3 linked regions of the Piscinibacter sp. HJYY11 genome follow. The protein of the gene in region 1 binds, or shares a complex with, the protein of each later gene. Links are inferred from orthologs where the notes say so. Each region holds a gene or a part of one and is shown in the gene's direction. Other genes may lie near its edges.

Region 1 (3,027 bases):
GACCGACATCGTGTGCAAGAGCCTCGGATCGTCGAACCCCTACAACATGGTTCGCGCCACGCTCGACGCGCTGAAGAACATCAGCACCCCGGCCGAGATCGCCGCCAAGCGCGGCCTGACGGTCGAAGAGATCACCAGCTGAACGGCCGGGATCGGAGAAACATCATGGCAGCAGCCGACAAGAAGACCCTCACCGTGAAGCTCGTGCGCAGCATCGCCGGCACGCGCGAATCGCATCGCGCCACCGTGCGCGGCCTGGGCCTGCGCAAGCTCAACAGCACCTCCACGCTCGAGGACACCCCGTCCGTGCGCGGCATGATCATCAAGGTCCAGTACCTGGTGAAAGTGATCTGAGGCAAGGAACGAACATGGAACTCAACACCATCAAGCCCGCTGAGGGTTCGAAGCGCCCCCGCCGCCGTGTCGGCCGTGGCATCGGTTCGGGCCTGGGCAAGACTGCCGGCCGTGGCCACAAGGGCCAGAAGTCGCGTTCGGGCGGCTACCACAAGGTCGGCTTCGAAGGCGGCCAGATGCCGCTGCAGCGTCGCCTGCCGAAGCGCGGCTTCAAGTCGGCGTCGCTCAAGTTCAACGCTGAAATCAGCCTCACCGACCTGGAGCGCCTGGGCGCCGCCGAAGTCGATGTGCTCGCACTGAAGGCCGCAGGCCTTGTGGGCGAGCTGGCCAAGGTCGTCAAGGTGATCAAGTCGGGCGAGTTGACCAAGAAGGTCGTGCTCAAGGGCATCGGCGCCACTGCAGGCGCCAAGGCTGCGATCGAAGCCGCTGGCGGTTCGATCGCCTGAGCTGACTGACCTCGCTTAAGGAAACGGTCTCAGTGGCAACCAACGCGAATCAGCTGGCCAAGAGCGGCAAGTTCGGCGACCTTCGTCGCCGGCTTGTCTTCTTGTTGCTCGCGCTCGTGGTGTACCGCATCGGGGCGCACATTCCTGTGCCTGGCATCGACCCTGCACAGCTGCAGGAGATGTTCAAGTCGCAGGAAGGCGGCATCCTGAGCCTGCTCAACGTGTTCTCCGGTGGCGCACTGTCGCGCTTCACGGTGTTCGCGCTGGGCATCATGCCGTACATCTCTGCGTCGATCATCATGCAGCTGATGACCTACGTGGTGCCGTCGCTCGAAGCCTTGAAGAAGGAAGGCGAGGCCGGCCGCCGCAAGATCACGCAGTACACGCGCTACGGCACGCTGGGCTTGGCGCTTTTCCAGGCGCTGGGCATTGCCATCGCCCTCGAGGGCTCGCCGGGTCTCGTGATCTCCCCGGGCTTCGGCTTCCGACTGACCGCGGTGGTGAGCCTGGTTGCCGGGACGATGTTCCTGATGTGGCTTGGTGAGCAGATCACCGAGCGTGGCCTGGGCAATGGTATCTCGATCATCATCTTCAGCGGTATCGCAGCGGGTCTGCCCAGCGCCATTGGCGGGTTGCTGGAGCTGGTGCGTACTGGGGCGATGAGCGTGCTGGTGGCGATCTTCATCGTGGTGCTGGTGGGCGCGGTCACCTACCTTGTGGTGTTCGTCGAGCGCGGTCAGCGCAAGATCCTGGTGAACTACGCCAAGCGCCAGGTCGGCAACAAGGTCTATGGGGGCCAGTCGTCGCACCTGCCGCTGAAGCTCAACATGTCGGGTGTGATCCCGCCGATCTTCGCGTCGTCGATCATCTTGCTGCCGGCCACCATCGTGGGCTGGTTCGCCACCGGTGACAGCCTGCGCTGGTTGAAGGACCTTGCCGCCGCGTTGTCGCCTGGGCAGCCGATCTACGTGATGCTCTTTGCCGCGGCGATCGTGTTCTTCTGCTTCTTCTACACGGCGCTGGTGTTCAACAGCCGTGAGACCGCGGACAACCTGAAGAAGAGCGGTGCCTTCATTCCGGGCATTCGCCCTGGTGAGCAGACGGCCCGTCACATCGACCGCATCCTGTCCCGCCTGACGCTGGCCGGTGCGATCTACATCACCGCGGTCTGCCTGCTGCCCGAATTCCTGGTGCTGAAGTACAACGTCCCGTTCTACTTCGGCGGTACCTCCCTGCTGATCATCGTGGTCGTCACGATGGACTTCTGGGCCCAGGTTCAAAGTTATGTGATGAGTCAGCAGTACGAGTCGCTGCTGAAGAAGGCAAGTTTCAAGGCGAGCTGAACGACAACACGGCATGGCGAAAGACGACGTCATTCAGATGCAGGGTGAGATTCTGGAGAACCTCCCCAACGCCACGTTTCGCGTGAAGCTGGAAAACGGGCACATCGTGCTGGGCCATATCTCCGGAAAGATGCGCATGCACTACATCCGCATCCTTCCTGGCGACAAGGTGACGGTCGAACTGACGCCTTACGACCTGACGCGGGCACGCATCGTGTTCCGCGCCAAGTAAGAGTTTGATGATTTGAGAAGCGGTCTGACGAAGGCCTAGGAGAAGAGAATGAAAGTTGCAGCATCGGTCAAGGCAATGTGCCGGAATTGCAAGGTCATCCGCCGCAAGGGCGTGGTGCGCGTGATCTGCACCGATCCGCGTCACAAGCAGCGCCAGGGCTGAGCCACGGCTCGCCTGCACACAGCGAATAGAGGAAGCACATGGCACGTATTGCTGGTATCAACATTCCGCCGCACAAGCACGCCGAGATCGGCCTGACTGCGATCTACGGCATCGGCCGCACGACCGCGCAGAAGATCTGCACCGCCAGTGGCGTTCCCTTCGACCGCAAGATCAAGGACCTGACCGACGCCGATCTGGAAAAGATCCGCGAAGAGATCGGCAAGATCACCATCGAAGGCGACCTGCGTCGCGAGATGTCCATCAACATCAAGCGCCTGATGGACCTGGGCTGCTACCGCGGTTTCCGTCATCGCCGCGGCCTGCCGGTCCGCGGTCAGCGCACCAAGACGAATGCACGCACCCGCAAGGGCCCGCGCAAGTCTGGCGCCCTGGTCAAGAAGTGATCGCTGCTCGACAACGACAAGCAGTCTGACGAGCACACAGAGAGAAGGTCGATATGGCTAAAGCACCCCAGAACACCGCCGCCCAG
Region 2 (3,452 bases), 570 kb from region 1 along the record:
TTTCACGCCGCCTACGGCAACCTGCTGGAGATCGACCACGGCAATGGCCTGACGACCCGCTATGCCCACACGTCCAAGATCCTGGTGAAGCCCGGTGACCTGGTCAAACGGGGCCAGGTCGTGGCGCAGGTCGGCACCACCGGCCGCTCCACCGGCCCGCACCTCCACTTCGAGGTGAGCGTGGAAGGGGTGCTGCAGAACCCCGCCAAATTCCTCTCGGGCAAGGCACCCGTCGCCCTGCCGCGCACGGCGGCCACGACCGCCGCCACAGCAGCCCCTGCAGCACCTCAGTCACCCCGCTGACCAAGGCAGTCGCGCCAGACCCCCGGTGTAAGATTCGCGGCTTTTCCCGCGCTGCGCGGGCCCTTCGCGCGTGCGCATTTCGGGCTCGCGATCCCTCGCTCCAATCCCCTGACGCGCATGTTGCCCAAAGTCCTGACTTCCATATTCGGTAGCCGCAACGACCGCCTGCTCAAGCAGTACCGGGCCGTGGTGCAGCAGATCAATGCGCTGGAGCCGCAGTTCGAGAAGCTCGACGATGCGGCGCTCAAGGCCAAGACCGAAGAGTTCAAGAAGCGCGTGGCGGATGGCGAGTCGCTCGACAAGCTGCTGCCCGAAGCGTTCGCGGTCGTGCGTGAAGGCAGCAAGCGCGTCCTGAAGATGCGCCACTTCGACGTGCAGATGATCGGCGGCATCGCCCTGCACAACGGCAAGATCGGCGAAATGCGCACCGGCGAAGGCAAGACGCTCACCGGCACGCTGCCCGTCTACCTCAATGCGCTCACCGGCAAGGGTGTGCACGTGGTGACGGTCAACGACTACCTCGCCCGCCGCGACGCCGAATGGATGGGTCGCCTCTACACCTTCCTCGGCTTGAGCGTCGGCGTGAACCTGCCGCAGATGCCGCGGGAGGAGAAGCAGGCCGCCTACGCCGCCGACGTCACCTACGGCACCAACAACGAGTACGGCTTCGACTACCTGCGCGACAACATGGTCTACGAGACCGCCGATCGTGTGCAGCGTGGCTTGACCTACGCCATCGTCGACGAGGTGGACTCCATCCTGATCGACGAAGCCCGCACGCCGCTCATCATCAGCGGCCAGGCCGAAGACCACACCGAGCTCTACGTGCGCATCAACGCCGTGGTGCCCAAGTTGAAGAAGCAGATCGGCGAAGCCGACCCGCGCACCGGCGAAGGCGTGATCGAGCCGGGCGACTTCACCGTCGATGAGAAGTCGCACCAGGTCTTCCTCACCGAGGAAGGCCACGAGAACGCCGAGCGCGTGCTCGCCGAAGCCGGGCTGCTGGTCGAAGGCGCGAGCCTCTACGACCCGCAGAACATCACGCTGATGCACCACGTGTACGCGGCCTTGCGCGCACGGCACCTCTACCACCGCGACCAGCACTACGTGGTGCAGGACGGCGAGGTCATCATCGTCGACGAATTCACCGGCCGCCTGATGACCGGCCGCCGCTGGTCCGACGGCCTGCACCAGGCGGTGGAAGCCAAGGAAGGCGTGCAGATCCAGAGCGAGAACCAGACGCTCGCCTCGATCACCTTCCAGAACTACTTCCGCATGTACGGCAAGCTCGCCGGCATGACCGGCACGGCCGACACCGAGGCCTACGAATTCCAGGAGATCTACGGCCTCGAGACCGTGGTGATCCCGCCCAACAAGCCGACCGCCCGCAAGGACGAGCTCGACCTCGTCTACAAGACCAACACCGAGAAGTTCAACGCGGTCATCGAAGACATCCGCAGCTGCCACGAGCGCGGCCAGCCGGTGCTCGTCGGCACCACGTCGATCGAGAACTCGGAGCTGATCTCCGAGAAGCTCAAGGCCGCCAAGCTGCCGCACCAGGTGCTCAACGCCAAGCAGCACGCGAAGGAAGCCGAGATCGTGGCGCAGGCGGGCCGCCCGGGCGTGATCACCATCGCCACCAACATGGCGGGCCGCGGCACCGACATCGTGCTCGGCGGCAACGTCGAAAAGCAGGTGCAGCTGATCGAGGCCGACGCGTCCATCCCCGAGGCTGACAAGGCGGCGCGCATCAAGCAGCTGCAGGACGAATGGCAAGGCCTGCACGAGAAGGTGAAGGCCGCCGGCGGCCTGCGCATCATCGCCACCGAGCGCCACGAATCCCGCCGCATCGACAACCAGCTGCGGGGCCGTTCGGGCCGCCAGGGCGACCCGGGCTCCTCGCGCTTCTACCTGTCGCTCGAAGACCCGCTCATGCGCATCTTCGCCGGCGACCGCGTGCGCGCCATCATGGACCGCCTGAAGATGCCCGAAGGCGAAGCCATCGAAGCCGGCATCGTCACACGCAGCATCGAAGGCGCGCAGCGCAAGGTCGAGGCCCGCAACTTCGACATGCGCAAGCAGCTGCTCGAGTACGACGACGTCTCCAACGACCAGCGCAAGGTCATCTACCAGCAGCGCAACGAGATCCTCGAAGCCGCCGACCTCACGGCCCAGATCACCAACCTGCGCGAGAGCACCTTGACCGACGTGGTGCGCACCTTCGTGCCGGCCGAGAGCATGGAAGAGCAGTGGGACCTCGATGGTCTCGAGAAGACCTTGCGCGAGGAATGGCAGATCGAGCTGCCGATCAAGGAGCAGGTCGAGAAGAGCGCCGCGATCACCGACGAAGAGATCCTCGAGAAGGTGGTGAAGGCCGGCAACGATGTGTTCGCCGAGAAGCTGGCGCGCGTGGGCGCCGAGCAGTTCATGCCCTTCGAGCGCATGATCCTGCTGCAGTCGATCGACCAGCACTGGCGCGAGCACCTCGCCGCGCTCGACTACCTGCGCCAGGGCATCCACCTGCGCGGCTACGCCCAGAAGAACCCGAAGCAGGAATACAAGCGCGAAGCCTTCGAGCTCTTCAGCCAGCTGCTCGACGTGGTGAAGATGGACGTGACGCGCGTGCTGATGACCGTGCGCATCCAGACCCAGGAGCAGGTGGCCGAAGCGGCCGAGGCGATCGAGGAGAAGGCCGACGCCATCTCCAACATCACCTACACCCACCCGAACGAAGACGGCAGCGTGTCACAAGACACCGATGTCGCGCAGGCGGTGGCCGGCCAGTACATGGGCAAGGTGGGGCGCAACGACCCCTGCCCGTGCGGCAGCGGCAAGAAGTACAAGCAGTGCCACGGCAAGCTGGCGTGAGGGGCTGATCGCCCCTCACCCGGCCGCGCTGCTCAGGGCGCCGGCAGCCAGTAGGACTTGTCGGTCGCGGCGTCGTAGCGGAACGGGTCGTCGTCGAAGACGTCCCACAGGCGCCAGCGCCAGTTGATCTCGTGGCGCAGGCGACGGTAGGTCTGCCGCAGCGATTGCTCCTGGTGGGCCCAGTAGTCGTCGCGCATGTAGTCGAAGTACGTCGGCGCGAGCTGCTTGAGATACGGCCCGCACTGTTCGAGCGGCAAGGGCTTGCGCGCCGCGCGTTCGGC
Region 3 (2,876 bases), 3.0 Mb from region 1 along the record:
CATCATCGCAGTGCAGGGCGGGGTGGAAGCGCGCATCGACGCAGGTGTCGTGATGCGCAAGCGCCTCACCGTCACCGGCTCCACGCTGCGGCCGCGTCCGGTCGCGTTCAAGACGGCCATCGCGCAGTCTCTGCGCGCGAAGGTGTGGCCCTGGTTGGCTTCGGGCGCGGTCAAACCGGTGATCTTCAAGACCTTCCCGGCCGAACAGGCAGCGCAGGCCCACGCGTTGATGGAATCGAACGAGCACATCGGCAAGATCGTGCTCACGTGGTGAACCTCTAGGAATCGAATCGATGCGTCGCAAACTCGTGGTGGGCAACTGGAAGATGAACGGCAGCCGTGTGGCCAATGCCGAGTTGCTGGCTGCACTGAAGGAAGCCGAGCCGTGGGATGCCGCAGTGGCGGTGTGCGCGCCGTTTCCGTATCTCGCCGACACGGCGCTCTCGCTACAAGGCAGCCGCATGCAATGGGGGGCGCAGGACTGCTCGGCCCACGAATCGGGTGCGTACACCGGTGAGGTGTCGGCTGGCATGCTGGCCGAGTTCGGCTGCCACTTCGTGATCGTCGGCCACTCGGAGCGCCGAGCGCTCCATGCCGAGTCGGATCAATTGGTCGCCGACAAGACCAAGATCGCGCTGGCCCACAAGCTGACGCCGATTGTGTGCGTCGGCGAAACACTGGCCGAACGCGAAGCAGGCCAGACCGATGCGGTCGTCAAGCGCCAGCTGTCGGCGGTGATTCACACGCTCGGCCACTGCATCTCGCAGGTGGTCGTGGCCTATGAGCCGGTGTGGGCCATCGGCACCGGCAAGACCGCCACGCCCGAGCAAGCGCAGGCCGTGCACGCGGTGTTGCGTGCTCAACTGCATGCCGCCACCGAAAAATCAGGCGAGATGCTCATCCTCTACGGTGGCAGCGTGAAGGCCGACAACGCCAAGCACCTGTTCGCCCAAGCCGACATCGACGGCGGTCTCATCGGCGGTGCGTCGTTGAAGGCTGCCGATTTCGCTGCCATCTGCAAAGCCGCCGCCTGAGCGTCGGCCCTGAAGAACAAAACCTGGAGCTCGTAGCAATGCAAGTGTTGATGAATGTCGTGTTGGTGCTGCAGATCGTGACCGCGTTGGCCATGATCGGGTTGGTGTTGATCCAGCACGGCAAGGGCGCCGACATGGGCGCATCGTTTGGCAGCGGTTCATCGGGCAGCCTTTTTGGCGCCAGCGGAAGTGCCAATTTCCTGTCCCGTTCCACCGCGGTATGCGCTGCGATCTTCTTCTGCTGCACCCTGGCTCTTGCCTACAGCGCCAACACGCGCTCCGGTGCCACGCCCAGCGACAGCGTTCTCGATCGCGCAGGGGCGGCACCCGCGGCTGCGAGTGCTCCTGCGAGCAGTGCGGTACCGGCTGCGGCGGTGATCCCAGGGGCAGCGCCTGCTACTTCGACGTCCGCGCCCTCGGCCTCTGCGCCTGCCTCGATCCCGGGCAGCAAGTGATGTGAAACGCCGGGCGTTGTCCGGCGTCAAATCGCGCTGTAGGTAATACTGCAGCAGTGAGTTCGCGTGATGTTTGAGGTTAGAATCACAGGCTGTCTGGTGAGCGATACCTCATGCAATCCAGGCGCCGTTGCTGGAAGTTGAACGGCAGACCCGTTAGGCCGACGTGGTGAAATTGGTAGACACGCTATCTTGAGGGGGTAGTGGCGAAAGCTGTGCGAGTTCGAGTCTCGCCGTCGGCACCAGATCCATCGGCAAGGCACCTACCCGGCGCCTTGCCGGATTCAGCAGCCTGACGCCACCATGAATCTCGGCCCCTACCTTCCTGTGATCTTGTTCATCCTGGTAGGTGTGGCGGTCGGTGTGGCGCCCCAGGTGCTGGGTTTTCTCTTCGGGCCGCGTCGTCCTGACGCCGCCAAGAACTCCCCTTACGAATGCGGTTTCGAGGCGTTTGAAGACGCGCGGATGAAGTTCGACGTGCGCTACTACCTGGTGGCGATCCTCTTCATCCTCTTCGACCTGGAAATTGCTTTCCTCTTCCCCTGGGCCGTGTCGCTGCACGAGATCGGTGCTGCCGGCTTCTGGGCCATGATGTTGTTCCTGGGCATCCTTGTCGTCGGCTTCGCCTACGAGTGGAAAAAGGGCGCCCTCGACTGGGAATGATTGCGAGGTAGTACCGTGGGTATCGAAGGCGTTCTCAAAGAAGGCTTCATCACCACGAGCGTCGATGCTCTGGTCAACTGGTCCAAGACCGGTTCGCTGTGGCCGATGACGTTCGGCCTCGCGTGTTGCGCGGTGGAAATGATGCACGCGGGTGCCGCCCGTTACGACATCGACCGTTTCGGGATGCTGTTCCGTCCCAGCCCGCGCCAGAGCGACTTGATGATCGTCGCTGGCACGCTGTGCAACAAGATGGCGCCGGCGCTGCGCAAGGTGTACGACCAGATGGCCGAGCCGCGCTGGGTGCTCTCGATGGGCTCCTGCGCGAATGGTGGCGGCTACTACCACTACAGCTACTCCGTCGTGCGCGGCTGCGACCGCATCGTGCCGGTGGACGTCTACGTGCCGGGCTGCCCGCCGACGGCAGAAGCGCTGCTCTACGGCATCCTGCAGCTGCAGACGAAGATCCGCCGCGAAAACACGATCGCCCGCTGAGCGCACGCATGAGCAGACTCGACACACTCCAAACTGCGCTCGAAAGCGCGCTCAGCGACAAGATCAAATCCCTCGTCCGCGATCGCGGCGAGATCACGGTCACCGTGTCCGCCGCCAACTACCTCGACGTGGCGACCCGGCTGCGCGATGACGGCACGCTGTACTTCGAGCAACTCGTCGACCTTTGCGGCGTCGACTATTCCTCGTACAAGGACGAGCCGCGCGATGGCCC

What was found.
Region 2: the proteins of secY (region 1) and secA are in contact, whole or in part, in a crystal structure (PDB 3DIN), measured with the Thermotoga maritima proteins. The link is inferred for Piscinibacter sp. HJYY11 from one-to-one orthologs. Residues at the interface, in WP_004081795.1 of Thermotoga maritima: Glu108, Gly109, Glu110, Glu111, Ala236, Glu237, Arg238, Arg239, Ile240, Thr241, Ile242, Gln243, Tyr244, Ala245, Arg246, Arg247, Val248, Thr249, Gly250, Arg251, Arg252, Val253, Tyr254, Gly256, Ala257, Ser258, Thr259, Tyr260, Leu261, Pro262; in WP_004082002.1 of Thermotoga maritima: Glu261, Ala262, Arg263, Lys300, Ala301, Arg302, Thr303, Ile304, Ile305, Leu323, Tyr324, Asp325, Pro326, Val329, Ser330, Tyr333, Ile336, Lys340, Phe345, Val349, Glu363, Phe364, Tyr374, Ser375, Gly376, Gly377, Glu393, Ile395, Thr482, Ser483.
Region 3: secY (region 1) and secG share a complex: the UniProt entries of both Escherichia coli proteins name them as parts of the sec protein translocase complex. The link is inferred for Piscinibacter sp. HJYY11 from one-to-one orthologs.

What each region holds. Positions count from the first base shown.
Region 1 is NZ_JAERQZ010000001.1:3,977,639-3,980,665, forward strand. The notes cover bases 111-2,987. They hold secY (preprotein translocase subunit SecY), read left to right. Parts: upstream 111-832; coding sequence 833-2,143; downstream 2,144-2,987. Other genes in these bases: rpsE (30S ribosomal protein S5), read left to right, coding at 111-142; rpmD (50S ribosomal protein L30), read left to right, coding at 166-354; rplO (50S ribosomal protein L15), read left to right, coding at 369-800; infA (translation initiation factor IF-1), read left to right, coding at 2,157-2,375; rpmJ (50S ribosomal protein L36), read left to right, coding at 2,424-2,537. Also shown: more of rpsE, read left to right, coding at 1-110; rpsK (30S ribosomal protein S11), read left to right, coding at 2,995-3,027. UniProt on the Escherichia coli protein: The central subunit of the protein translocation channel SecYEG. Consists of two halves formed by TMs 1-5 and 6-10.
Region 2 is NZ_JAERQZ010000001.1:4,544,335-4,547,786, forward strand. The notes cover bases 70-3,371. They hold secA (preprotein translocase subunit SecA), read left to right. Parts: upstream 70-420; coding sequence 421-3,171; downstream 3,172-3,371. Other genes in these bases: JI745_RS21365 (M23 family metallopeptidase), read left to right, coding at 70-303; JI745_RS21375 (hypothetical protein), read right to left, coding at 3,204-3,371. In the rest of the region: more of JI745_RS21365, read left to right, coding at 1-69; more of JI745_RS21375, read right to left, coding at 3,372-3,452. UniProt on the Escherichia coli protein: Required for protein export, interacts with the SecYEG preprotein conducting channel.
Region 3 is NZ_JAERQZ010000001.1:1,023,534-1,026,409, reverse strand. The notes cover bases 55-2,780. They hold secG (preprotein translocase subunit SecG), read left to right. Parts: upstream 55-1,072; coding sequence 1,073-1,489; downstream 1,490-2,780. Other genes in these bases: JI745_RS04620 (NADH-quinone oxidoreductase subunit C), read left to right, coding at 2,653-2,780; JI745_RS04625 (NADH-quinone oxidoreductase subunit B family protein), read left to right, coding at 2,168-2,644; JI745_RS04630 (NADH-quinone oxidoreductase subunit A), read left to right, coding at 1,793-2,152; tpiA (triose-phosphate isomerase), read left to right, coding at 294-1,034; JI745_RS04650 (NAD(P)H-quinone oxidoreductase), read left to right, coding at 55-274. Also shown: more of JI745_RS04650, read left to right, coding at 1-54; more of JI745_RS04620, read left to right, coding at 2,781-2,876. UniProt on the Escherichia coli protein: Subunit of the protein translocation channel SecYEG. Overexpression of some hybrid proteins has been thought to jam the protein secretion apparatus resulting in cell death; while this may be true it also results in FtsH-mediated degradation of SecY.